Regions from separate parts of the Vibrio sp. DW001 genome, predicted to be linked through region 2. Evidence: riboswitches for the same ligand, from Rfam matches in the RefSeq annotation. Region 2 holds a riboswitch; each other region holds the start of a gene.
The links. Region 2 has a riboswitch for cobalamin ahead of L3V77_RS22510 (sirohydrochlorin cobaltochelatase). Riboswitches for the same ligand answer to the same signal wherever they lie in the genome.
Positions count from the first base shown of each region.

Region 1: linked by a shared signal. The riboswitch ahead of L3V77_RS16655 (TonB-dependent receptor) and the one ahead of L3V77_RS22510 (sirohydrochlorin cobaltochelatase) in region 2 are both predicted to bind cobalamin.
Region 3: linked by a shared signal. The riboswitch ahead of L3V77_RS23425 (sirohydrochlorin cobaltochelatase) and the one ahead of L3V77_RS22510 (sirohydrochlorin cobaltochelatase) in region 2 are both predicted to bind cobalamin.

Region 1 covers NZ_CP091975.1:3,643,108-3,647,446, forward strand. The annotation lists gene L3V77_RS16655 (TonB-dependent receptor) at 1-1,635, opposite strand, end outside; cobalamin riboswitch at 1,671-1,900, opposite strand; gene trmA (tRNA (uridine(54)-C5)-methyltransferase TrmA) at 2,031-3,140, shown strand; gene L3V77_RS16665 (YijD family membrane protein) at 3,190-3,561, opposite strand; gene fabR (HTH-type transcriptional repressor FabR) at 3,564-4,187, opposite strand.
Region 2 covers NZ_CP091976.1:1,147,463-1,151,801, forward strand. The annotation lists gene fucO (lactaldehyde reductase) at 368-1,516, shown strand; cobalamin riboswitch at 1,577-1,764, shown strand; gene L3V77_RS22510 (sirohydrochlorin cobaltochelatase) at 1,885-2,889, shown strand; gene L3V77_RS22515 (ABC transporter ATP-binding protein) at 2,918-3,826, shown strand; gene L3V77_RS22520 (ABC transporter permease) at 3,819-4,339, shown strand, end outside.
Region 3 covers NZ_CP091976.1:1,339,370-1,343,708, forward strand. The annotation lists gene L3V77_RS23415 (ABC transporter permease) at 1-560, opposite strand, end outside; gene L3V77_RS23420 (ABC transporter ATP-binding protein) at 553-1,470, opposite strand; gene L3V77_RS23425 (sirohydrochlorin cobaltochelatase) at 1,513-2,547, opposite strand; cobalamin riboswitch at 2,718-2,899, opposite strand; cobalamin riboswitch at 3,400-3,568, shown strand; gene L3V77_RS23430 (cobalt-precorrin-5B (C(1))-methyltransferase) at 3,669-4,339, shown strand, end outside.

The sequences.
Region 1 (4,339 bases), on a different replicon from region 2:
ATATAACGCCGACACACTCAGATCGAAGTTTTCATAAAAATACATCATATTCCAAGCAAATTTATTTTCAGGGATACGAACTAATGCATCTCCTGTACTTTTATCTTCTGAATCCATCCATTCAGCAACAAGTTCATGGTTGATTGGCCCCGTATAGAAATCAATTGCGACTTCAATGCCTTCTATTGTCGCATCATTAACATTTGAAGGTGTCCATTTTCCGCTTCCATTCTCTTGAGCCCAATTTATAAGGTTTTCGATTTCTGTTTTATATGCCGTAATGCTCCAGTTTAACACTTCGTAGTTGCCTCGAAGACCAACCTCCGCGGACTCCGACTCTTCCGGTTTTAAATTTGGGTTACCTTTATCATAAGCAGATTCAGGCCAATACAAGTCGTTAAATGTTGGCGCTTTAAATGCACTACCAATAGAAGATACTATTTGAAGTGATTTCGAGATTTGATACCCTGCTGCCGCATTCCAAGTTGTCTTTCCACCAAATGCGCTATCATCATCATGTCTTAAACTCAGTTCTAAGCTTAGTGGATCAAATACAAAACTAGAGGTCAAGAATGCCGCTTTGTTTTCTTTATCTAGTTTTTCGTAATTATCCGTATTTGAGCCTCCTCTATCAGCGCTCTCTTTGTAATAATCTAATCCTGCATTAAGAACGATATTATTAAGAGCCAAATAGGTATTTACCCAGGAAACACCATTACGACGAGAAGTTATTGTCCCTTTCGCATTTTGTCCTTCAGCATCACCCGTTGCTTGATAACTCTTACCTAAAAAAAACTGTAGATTAGAAAGGTAATTCTTTTTTTCATATGTAACACCACTGGACAAACTATAGAACTCATCATCTTGTTGATTTTTCGAACCGTCATATTGACCTGCGTATTCGAAATCTGACGATTTGTCATATCCACTAAACATCAAAGACCATTCATCATTTAGTTGGTGATTAATATGACCGAATGCTGTTTGGGCTGAATAACCAAACTTTTCACCATCCGCGGCCAATTCATATATTTTGTAACCATCGCTTTGTTCTTTGTTTACTACAAAAGAACCTTGAGTATTTTCTGAAATATTACCTGATGACCGCCAACCAACTTGGCCATGATCTTCGCTACCATAACCTACTCTCAACTCATGGGTTTCTTCTGAAGATATAGTGCTTATCGCAATCACTCCGCCAATAGCATCAGATCCATAAACAGAAGCCCGTGGGCCTCTCACTATCTCAATACTCTGAATAGCAAAAGCGGGGATTAGTCCGATGGATGCTCCCCCCAACGTTGGCGAATTAACTCTAACGCCATCAACTAAAACGAGGGCATGCTTAGATTTCGTTCCACGGATATATATAGAAGAGGCATTGCCTTTGTTCCCTAGCGTATTAACCGTAATTCCAGGAACGCTTTTCAGTAACTCTAAAGCAGTGGTAGCTTGCGTCGCTTCTATACGCTCTCTATCAATAACCGTTATTGAAGCCAGAGCGGAACTCTCCGCTTGTTCAAAACGGTTGGCTGTAACAACGACAGTTTCGATATCAGAAGAAGATTGTGCAAAAGAGAGTGGTGATGCAGAAACTAGCGATGCCACTGCGGCCGCTATTATTGATTTGTTCATTAATAATCCTGTTCGCGTAAGTCCTAGCAAATGAGAAAGTTCATTTACTTGCTGGCAGGTATTCGGACTTAGGAGCATGACCTATGATAATATTAGTTGGTCGCCTAGCATCTCACTTCCCACTCATCATTGGATGTAGCAGTGTGTGGTTTTCACCGTAGATGTTCGTTCTCTTTTACCGCTGCGCGTCAGTTCTGGATTTTCACCAGATTCCCATTTCAGGCAATTTATAGTTTCAATTGCCACCAGCTCTGGAACGGATACTAATTATCAATATATCTCTTGTCTAGTGGAAAAAATTACGTTTCTACATGAAACTTATTCATATCAGTACTGGACAACCAAGCCGGATTGAATAAAATCTGCGCTCCTTGTGTAAAGTTAAAGGCATATCTATGGCAAACCTGGAAATAAACTCTAATCGCTACCACGAACAGCTGAAAGAGAAGGCGAATCGTCTCAACGAAATGTTTGTTGAATATGATGTACCTGAGTTGGAAATATTTGAATCTCCTGAGCAAAATTATCGTATGAGAGCCGAATTTCGCGTTTGGCACGAAGGTGAAGCTCTTTATTACATAATGTTTAATCAAGGAACTCGTGAGAAAATTCGCGTTGATCAATTCCCTGCGGCCAGCAACGTAATTAACGAGTTGATGCCACTCCTTATAGATACGATCAAAAACAACGATGACCTTCGGAAAAAACTGTTTCAAGTTGATTTTCTGTCAACCTTAAATGGCGAAGTGCTTATTTCTCTTCTTTATCACCGTCAGCTTGATGATAAATGGACTGAAGAGGCAAAAGCATTGAGGGTATTGCTTAATAATAGAGGCTTCAATCTTAATATTATCGGACGAGCAAGAAAAATGAAAATAGTGCTCGAGCGTGATTATGTGATTGAAAAATTAAATGTTCATGGCCGTACCTATATCTATCAACAAGTAGAAAATAGCTTTACTCAACCGAACGGTATTGTTGCTCAGAAAATGCTGGAGTGGGCGGTAGACTGTACGAAAGAAAGCAGTGGTGATTTATTAGAGCTCTATTGTGGGAACGGTAACTTTTCATTAGCCCTCGCTCAAAATTTTGAACGCGTACTCGCAACCGAAGTCGCTATGCCATCAGTAGTTTCAGCTCAATACAATATCACGGCAAATAAGATAGATAATGTCCAAATTATCCGTATGTCCGCTGAGGAGTTTACCGAAGCGATGGAAGGTAAACGGGAGTTTCGACGTTTAAAACAAGCGAATATTGACCTAACTAGTTACAACTGCAACACTATTTTTGTCGATCCACCAAGATCTGGCATGGACGAAGACACTTGTAGAATGGTTCAAGGTTATGAACGAATTTTATATATCTCTTGCAGCCCTGAAACGCTCAAAGAAAATCTCGAATTATTGTCTACAACTCACAAAATTATCAGATTCGCTCTATTTGACCAATTTCCTTACACCCACCATATGGAAGCTGGTGTTCTTTTAGAAAGGCGCAAATAAAGTAAATTAAAAAACGAGCATATCGCTCGTTTTTTAAATACCTAACTAGCTACTCACCCTTAGCGATGAAACCTAGTTTTTTCCCTACCCATAACAGTAACAACAACGTTACTATAATGGCGAAAAAATTCGATCCCGCCCCCGGATACTGAGCTTTTATAAATGCTGAGTAACCAAAAGCACCTACAAAAAAACAAGCCAAACCAACCAATGGGAGTTCTTCTGAAACGGGGTTACGTAAATAATTTTGATAAAGCATTTGTACTGATAGTACCAGTGCTATCAGTGGGAAAATGGAGAAAGCGACCTCGGTTACCGTCAACACAGAAAGTAATGCATTGCTGCACATACCCACAATTACCGCTAAAAGTAGCGTTTTTCTAGCAGAGTCACTTTTCGTTGGATTAGATTCATTCGACATAGTTATATCCTATTGTTTTGTCTTTCTCGCTCTTTTCTGTACCAATAAGCACCTTTGGCGGTCATTCTTAATTGCATCACTAACCTTTCAGTTAGTTCTTCTCTTTCATCTTTACTTAAATCCAACGCTTCTGCGCCGGAGCTAAATACCAAGATCACCGATGCTTCCGCCTGAATAGAAGCTTCCTCTCTATCCATTCCTGTGCTTATCAAATATTCGGTCATTTCAGCCACGAAATGTTGCATCTCTCTTGCCACTGCGGCTCTAAATTCAGCCGATGTACCTGAGCGTTCACGCAATAACAATCGAAACACGTTAGGGCTACTATCAATAAATTCCATAAAGGTTTCTACTGAAGTTCGAATAACACTGCCTTCTTTGGCAATTCGCTGCCTTGCTTGCCTCATAAGTTGCCTTAGGAGTAACCCGCCTTCATCAACCAAGGTTAATCCTAATTCATCCATATCTTTGAAATGACGATAGAATGAGGTTGGCGCAATACCTGCTTCCCTCGCGACTTCTCTTAAACTCAAATTTGAGAAACTGCGATCGGCTCTAAGCTGATTGAATGCTGCATCAATTAATGATCGGCGTGTTTTTTCTTTTTGTAGCGCACGAATTCCCATAGGGGGTTATTTTTACCAATAAAGCCAATTAACGTCTAATTACTATAACGCGAATTCGGACCAGTGAGAAATACACATTGTAAAAGCACAACTAACATCCATTAGATTTGCATAAGTCCGTGATCATTACCACTCTATAGTGTGATGACCAT
Region 2 (4,339 bases):
TTATATTGATGTTTATTGTCTTAGCAGTATCGTGTTTTGTTTCAGATTCTAAACTGTCTCTTCTGTTGTTGTTGGTGTCCTTTTTAGTCAGTAGAGTATTATTTTTTTTAATGGATAAGCGCATGTTTTTTAGAGTGCCTTATGCCATTAATATCGTTCAGTTTATTACAGAAATACTATGTTATATTACTTTTTATGTAGTGACTAGTAACTGATTTTGGATGGTAAATTGTTGTCTACTTATGAGAGAAAATTGTCGTTCTAATAATAATTTTAATTACAGCTCAGAATTTAAATTAGCAAAATATTATTATCATTTCATACTGAAATTAATTTTAATATTATACTAAAATCACAGGGGAATAATATGTCTTTCGCATTGAATTTACCAAAGCTGAGTTTTGCTGGAGTGGGAGCTATTGAAGATGCGGTTGCTGTTTTAAACCAACAACCGATTAAAAAAGTATTCATCGTTACCGATAAAAATCTAATTAAGTTGGGTTTATTAGATAAGTTAACTCAAGAATTAACGTCCTTTTCTATTGAATACGTTATTTATGACGAAGTAACACCAAATCCGACGGTTACCTTGGTACGTAATGGGCTAAAGAAATACCAAGCTGAAGGGTGTGATTGTTTTATTGCCGTCGGTGGTGGTAGCCCAGTAGATTGTGCTAAAGCCATTCGAGTTGTTGCCTCCAATGAGGGCGATATTTGTAAATTTAATGGTGTAGGTAAAGTGACTAACCCTGGTGCCTTTTTTATCGCCATTAATACAACCGCGGGTACTGCAGCTGAGATGACGTCAAACTCAGTTATTACTGATGAAGAAAACAAAGTCAAAATGGTGATCATTGACGGAAAACAGATCCCTGATATTGCCGTCAATGATCCAACTCTAATGACGGGGCTTCCTGCGAGTGTTACCGCTGCAACAGGTATGGATGCTTTAACTCATGCAATTGAAGCCTATGTAACACCAGGTGCTCATACCCTGACTAAACCAACAGCTCTAGAAGCTATTAGGCTCATTACTAAATGGTTGCCAGCCGCTGTTGATAACGGCAGCGATATCGAAGCGCGTGATAACTTAGCTTGCGCGCAATTTCTTGCAGGGATGGCTTTTAACAGTGCAGGTCTAGGACTGGTTCATTCAATGGCCCATCAGCCTGGTGCGACACATAACTTACCTCACGGTGTTTGTAACGCAATTTTATTACCAGTTGTTAGTAAATTTAACGCCGAAACGGGTCCTGAGCCTTTCCGCGCTGTTGCTGAAGCAATGAGCGGTAACACCTTTGACCTCAACGATAAACAAGCCGCTGACTTAGCTATTGATCTGATTTGTAAGTTATCGGTACGCGTTAAAATCCCTAGCGGATTTGCTGAATTAGGTGTGACGGAAAGCGATTTTGAAGGCTGGATAGATAAAGCGATGCAAGATCCTTGTCTACCTGGAAACCCAAGACAACCAAGCCCTGAAGAAATTATGGCGTTATACAAACAAGCACTTTAGCTGTTTTGCGCCCATAAGGGTGGACGCGAACGGATTTGATGAATTTATATAAAAATCAGTATCTTATATATTCCAATAGGTAAGAGTTAATTTATTTACTCTTTAAAAGGGAACCAAGTAGAAGCTTGGGCTGTACCCGCAACTGTAATTGGCGAGCTAATAGCAATTAACCACTGGAGAAATCTGGGAAGGCGCTATGTAGCATAGACCCATAAGCCAGGATACCTGTCTATCGGAATACAACAGCATGCGAGCGGGTGTCTCGATATTTATTAGTTATTGCTAAAATAATTAATGTCCCTCCCCTCTCTATCGCCAATTATTTAGTTTTTTCGATTTCACAATCGAAAAATAGATGGAAATAGAAAATGAAATTCTCAAATTGTTTAATAGAAATAGTCGCTAAACCTACGATTTTGTTATTTCTTACGGTACTACTGTGTTTTTCTTCTACGGTATCCAGTGCTGACTCTGAACCACAAAAATCTGCCATTGTTTTAGCCGCGTTTGGTACAACCTATGACAGTGCTGTTGGCTCATTAATAGCCATAAAACAGACAGTCGAAGAAGCCTATCCCAATACGCTTGTTAAGTTCGCTTTTACTTCTAATATTATTCGTAAAAAATGGCATTCCCGTAAAAATGATGCTCAATATCGAGAGCGGCACTCTGAAATTTCTGAAGATTTGTATGATGTAAAAAACGTGCTTGGTACGCTAGCGGATCTGCAGAACGAAGGTTATAAAGATATCGTTGTACAAACGACTCTTTTGTCTCACGGTGAGGAATATATCGATCTTCAAAATTATGTGGGTGCACTTGCTTCTATAGAAACATTAAAAAAGAAGTGGCGTCCGTTCAGCAACATTGCACTGGGTCGTCCTCTGATGGGGACATGGGGAAACAAGTATGAATATCGTCTTGATCTGGAGATGCTTGCTAAAGCATTGCGAGAAGATATCAATCTAGCGAAGCAAAACGGTACCGCGCTCGTCTACATGGGACACGGCAATGACCATCTTTCTACGGGGCTTTACTATGAACTGAGTCAGTTACTTAACGACATGTACCCAGAAGTGAAAAGTTATGTTGGCGTAGTAGAAGGGCACCCCGACTTTGATTTTATTTTGAAAAAAATAAAGCAAGACGGTGTCGATAGTGTGACATTAAAACCTTTGATGGTAGTGGCAGGTGACCATGCAACTAATGATATGGCGGGAGATGAAAGTGATTCTTGGAAGGTCATGCTTTCGAACGCCAACATTAAGGTTACTGCCGTCTTTGAAGGGTTAGGCAGCAAAAAAGCAATTCAAACCATCTACCTTAATCATTTAAAGGATGCTGCAAACGATGCTGGCATCTCTTTGAATTAATGGTTGAGAAACAGAAATGGTGGCTGAGGTGCACATACTAACTCCTGATGATTTTGAACTTGAAAGCGATGTACGTGATAACAAGGTTCTTATCGACGTAAAATCACTTACTCGACGGTTTGAAAAAAGCACTGCGGTAGACGATGTTAATTTTTCTATCCGTCGAGGTGAGATATGCGCTTTTCTTGGCCCCAATGGCGCTGGAAAAACGACCATCATTAAGATGCTAACTGGGTTAATCGCCCCAACTTCAGGGCAAATTTCGTATCAGGGTGAGAAATACGATCCCAGTCAGATAAGTTTAAAGAAAATGATTGGTGTTGTGCCTCAGCACAACAATCTTGATAAAGAACTTAGTCTAGCTGAAAACCTCTATGTACATGGCTTGTTATATAAAATGAAAGGCAAGCAGTTGAATCAAGCGATTGTAGATAGCTTAGCATTTGCTGGTTTAACTGAGCACAAAGACAAACCTGCGGGCAAACTGTCCGGTGGTATGAAAAGAAAGTTAGTCATTGTAAGAGCGTTAATGCACAACCCGAAGATCCTGTTTTTAGATGAACCAACCGTTGGTCTCGATCCGTTGGCTAGACGGAAAATGCTGTCCTTTCTTACCAAAATTAACCGCGAGCGCGCATGTACTATCTTTTTGACCACTCACTATATTGAAGAAGCTGAAAAATTGTCAAACAGAGTGATTTTTATCGACCAAGGCAAAATTGTCGTAGAGGGTACTTCCCAAGGGCTTAAGAAACATATTGGCCGCTTCGTTCTGGATATTGAAAAAGAAGAATTAGAACAAGAGTTTTTCGCTGACCGAGAAGAGGCTCAGGCTCGGTTAATGAAGCTTGGCAATATACCCGTCAGTATAAGAGAAACCACATTAGAAGATGTCTTTGTTCATATCACTGGTACAAGGTTGAATAACTATGTTTAGCGGCGTCATTGGCGTTTATTATCGAGAAATAATGATTCTCAGAAAAAAAATTGTCCGTGTTTTATTGGCGTCGGCAGTTCCTCCTTTTTTATATTTGATGGCATTTGGTTATGGTGTAGGGAAAGAAACCGTGGTGGATGGTGTTGATTACCTCACTTTCTTGCTACCAGGTTTACTGGCCATGTCGAGTATGAACTACAGCTATAATATTGCTTCTGAAATCAATATTAGTCGCTTTTATTTAAAGATATTTGAAGAGTATTTATTGGCGCCTTGTCAGCGTTGGCAAATTATTGTGGGAGAAGTGCTTTATGGCATGACCAAAGGATTGATTCCAGTATTCATGGTCTCTATTTATTGTGTGGTATCTGGCATCGACTTAACGTTTTCAATGTTGTTTATGTTGAGTCTATTTTTGCACCTTATGGCTTTTGCACTTATCGGGTTAATTGTAGCGCTCAAGATGAAAAACCATCGAGATCAAGCCTCAATGAACGCCTTTATTATTACTCC
Region 3 (4,339 bases), 190 kb from region 2:
TGGTCGACAGGAAAAAATGTGCCAGAAAGAAACATCATCGGGGTAATCACAAATGAATTCATGGTCGCCTGATCTCTATGATTTTTCATCTTGAGTGAGATGATAAAACCGATAAGCGCAAAGGCAACCAGATGCAGCAGTAATGCCAAGGCAAACTGAATTGAGAAATGTAAACTGATACCACAAAAAACGCTATAAATTGCCACGACAGCGACGGGAATCATGCCTTTGGTGACGCCATAAGCCACTTCGCCAGCCACGATTTGCCACCGCTGGTTAGGTGACAACAGGTACTCCTCAAATATCTTCAGATAGAAACGACTGATATTGATTTCGCTCGCGATATTATAGCTATGGTTCATGCTCGACATCGCTAAAAGTCCCGGTAACAAAAATGTGAGATATTCGATACCTTCAATAGTGGTTCCTTTGCCTACGCCATAGCCGAATGCCATCAGATATAGGAACGGAGGAACCGCTGCTGCCAATATGACACGGATAATCTTTTTCTTTAATACGGTGCATTCCCGATAGTAAATGCCTACGACACCATCAAGCATTCTTTATTAACCTTTTTCCAGTGAAATGGAGGAAAACATCTTCCAATGTGGTTTCTCTGACGCTGGTTTCTCTTACTCTCGTTTTCTTCGAACGGGTTTCCAAAGGTTCGTGAGAGATATCAGCGAGTTTTTCCAACGCTTGCTCTCGGTTATCGAAAAACTCCTGATGAAAATCCTCGGTTTCTATTTCAAGAACATAGCGTCCCAAGTTGTGCTTGAGGTTTTCTGCGGTTCCTTGTGTGATTATTTTCCCGCTATCTATAAAGATAACGCGATCCGCTAATCGTTCTGCTTCCTCGATATAGTGAGTAGTGAGAAAAATAGTGCAGTTACGTTCTTTGTTTATTTTATTGAGAAAAGACCACATTTTCCTTCGACTATGGGGGTCTAAACCCACTGTAGGCTCATCCAAAAACAAGATTTTCGGCTTGTGCATCAATGCGCGTGCGATAACCAGTTTTCGCTTCATTCCACCCGATAGTTTTGAGGCGGGTTTGTCTTTATGCTCTGTTAGCCCGGCGAACTCAAGGCACTCATCGATAGCCTGTGTAAGGTCAGCGCCGCGCATTTTGTACAATAGGCCGTGAACCTTAAGGTTTTCAACAGAGGTTAGTTCTCGGTCAACATTATTGTGTTGAGGTACGACCCCGATTAATCGCCTCAGTTCATGTCTGTTAGAGCGATTTTCTATCTTCTCATACAGAACCTGACCAGAGTCGGGTTCGAGCAGCCCAGTCATCATTTTGATTGTTGTGGTTTTTCCTGCTCCATTCGGCCCCAGAAAGGCGCACACTTCTCCGCAACGAAGGGAAAAACTCATCTCATCGACAGCCTTGCTTTTACCAAAATACCGGGTCAATGATTTAACCTCAATGAAAGCGTCGTCGGTGTGATGTTGGTCTGAAATCATGGCTGTACTGCTCTTTCTATTAAATGAGTATGATCAACGGTGTTAACGTAGCGTTATGTTGGCGTCTTTTGCCGCGTCGACGAGGTGTTGAAGATAGATCTTTTGAATGGATTCTTTGCTACCTAGTCCCTCGAGTAAAGGGGTTACTTTGATGTTTTGCTTCGACAACATCACTTTCCATGAGTCATCATCATCACCAGCCATATCGTTGCTTGCATGGTCTCCAGCCACGACCATTAGCGGTTTTACGGCAACACTTTGTATTGCGTCGCGTTTTAACTGCTCCATTATATTATCGAAGTTAGGATAACCTTCCACTAGGCCAACATAGATATTTACGTCGGGGTAACGTTTATTCATCACCTCTTGCAATTCATAATAGAGACCAGTAGAAAGATGGTCGTTGCCATGACCCATATAGATCAAAGCAGTATTGTTTTCCTTTGCTCGTTTCACATCGCTAGCGAGTGCTTCAGCCAGTTGGTCTAAGTCTTCTCGGTACGGATTGTGTGACCCCCATGTGCCCATTAATGGGCGGCCAAGAACGACTTTATTAAACGGTTTCCATTTCTCTTTTATTGTCTGAATGGAAGCCAGAGCGTCGACAGTGGCTTTAAGATCGATAAACTCTTCACCGTGCGACAACAGCGTCGTTTGAACCACGATATTCTTATAGCCTTCGTTTTGCAGATCAGCCATCGTACCGAGTACGTTTTTAACTTGGTAAAAACCTTGTGGTACCTCGGGATGATTTTTTTGATACTCATCATCCGATGCGCGTCTATGCCAGATTTTACGGATAATACTCGAGGTAAATGCAAATCGGACGGGAGTATCAGGGTAGGCGTTTTGTACCTGTTCTTGTATACCAATAAGTGACCCGATTGCCGTGTCATAGCTTGTACCAAATGCGGCGAGTACAATAGCAGATTTTTCTGTTTTAGCGGGAGAATCCGAAGCGTGAGTAACAGGGATAATAGGCAAGGTGGTCAATAGCCCGATAGAGATGATCTTTAGTGCCTTGCGCGGTATGTTATGTATATTAAACATGCCATTAAAACATTTAGAATTTAACATTTTTATATTCCGTAAGTTTAAGTACAACGTCCTTTCCATCATATGGTGATTCTATTGATGGGGTTCGTGTGACATTTATTTTTGGCTTACAGGATTGAATATCGGGACCGGCCATAAATAGGCCAGTAAACCACGAGTAACCCGCTCGCCTTTACAAACTCTAGTCTCAGAGCTTTTATCATTATTCAGGCAGGTCTCCTGGCTTTTGGGTCAACATCTGGCAGCGCGCCTTCCCGGATATTATCCAGTGGACTAATGTCTGCCGACTCTCCAATTACAGTTGCGGGCACAGCTCAAGCGTCTAACTTGATTCCCTTTTAAGTGTTATTTAACCTAAACACAGAATAATGGGCATTGAGTGATGTCCATTATTCTGTGTTCAGGTCAATTTAATAAATATTACACCTGAATGACAATCATATTGCCTTAAAAACATCAATTATAATAGTGATTAATATCAACAAATATAGATATGTTTTTTTACGTGACATATAAAGAAAAAGAATCGTACGACTATTTAACCGTGTCAAATTAAACAATGACGTTGTGTGAAAATTGTCAGTTATGGTAAATACCATCCCATTTAGGATAGAAATAGGCCATACGTCGATTTTATAATCGTAATACCCTTCTTTATGAGAGGTTCGTCACTGTTTATCGTAGATATTATTTCTATAAGAATTTTTCCTGTGCGCACATACCTCATTTTAATTCAATAATATTAGTAAGTTATATTTTTTGATTAAAAACTCTTCATATCAATTACTGATATTTTTCATGGTTATGGTTTTATCATTTAATCTAAATTGATATTTATCAATTTTATTATCGATGCTGTATGAGAGACTTTGGAAATATTTAGTGATAGGTAGTGCTCGTTTATATCTTCTGAGTACTATTTTATAAAGTGAATCAGGTTAAATCCCTGAACTGTACCCGCAACTGTGAACGAAATATCTAATCTCGTGTGGTTGAATATATACTTCGTAAGTCAGAACCTGCTAAATAACCAACAATCAAACAGCCTGGGCGGGATCACTCAGAGTCATTGTATTTCGATTTCGGCCGCATTTAATGTTTGATTATATATAACTATCCCGATTGTGCCGGAGTTTCTGTTAGTGGGTAAATTAAAGCGTTCGAAAAGCAATAAAGAGCTGCGCTGGGGCTATACCACCGGGGCTTGTGCGGCGGCGGCGGCTCGCGCGGCAGTTCGGATGCTTATTTCGGATAATCCGTTCTCTCAAATAGACATTCAACTTCCCAATCGAGACTTGGTGACATTTCAACTGGTTCGTTTAGAACGAATCGTTGAACGACAAACCGAACAAGTACTTGCCGGTATTATTAAAGATGGGGGAGATGACCCCGACTGTACCCATGGCCTAGAGATTCAGTGTACGGCTAAATGGAGTCGCTATCCCGGCATTCAACTCAAAGGCGGGGAAGGGATCGCGACTGTGACGCTTCCGGGGCTTGAACTTCCGGTCGGTGAACCTGCTATCAACCCGATACCTAGGGCCAATATCCTCGAAATGGTGCGGCTAGAGTGGGATCATTTAACGTCAACATTTCCACCAAACAACAATAATGATTTAGGCGAACCACATTCTGGGCTTGAACTTACTATTTCGGCTCCCGGAGGAGTAGAAGCCGCGAAACAGACCATCAGTGAAAGGCTAGGTTTGATTGGTGGAATCTCTATTTTGGGTACGCGTGGAACGGTAAAGCCATTCTCTACATCTGCTTATGCGGCGTCAGTGAGACAGTCGGTTCAGGTTGCGAAAAGCAA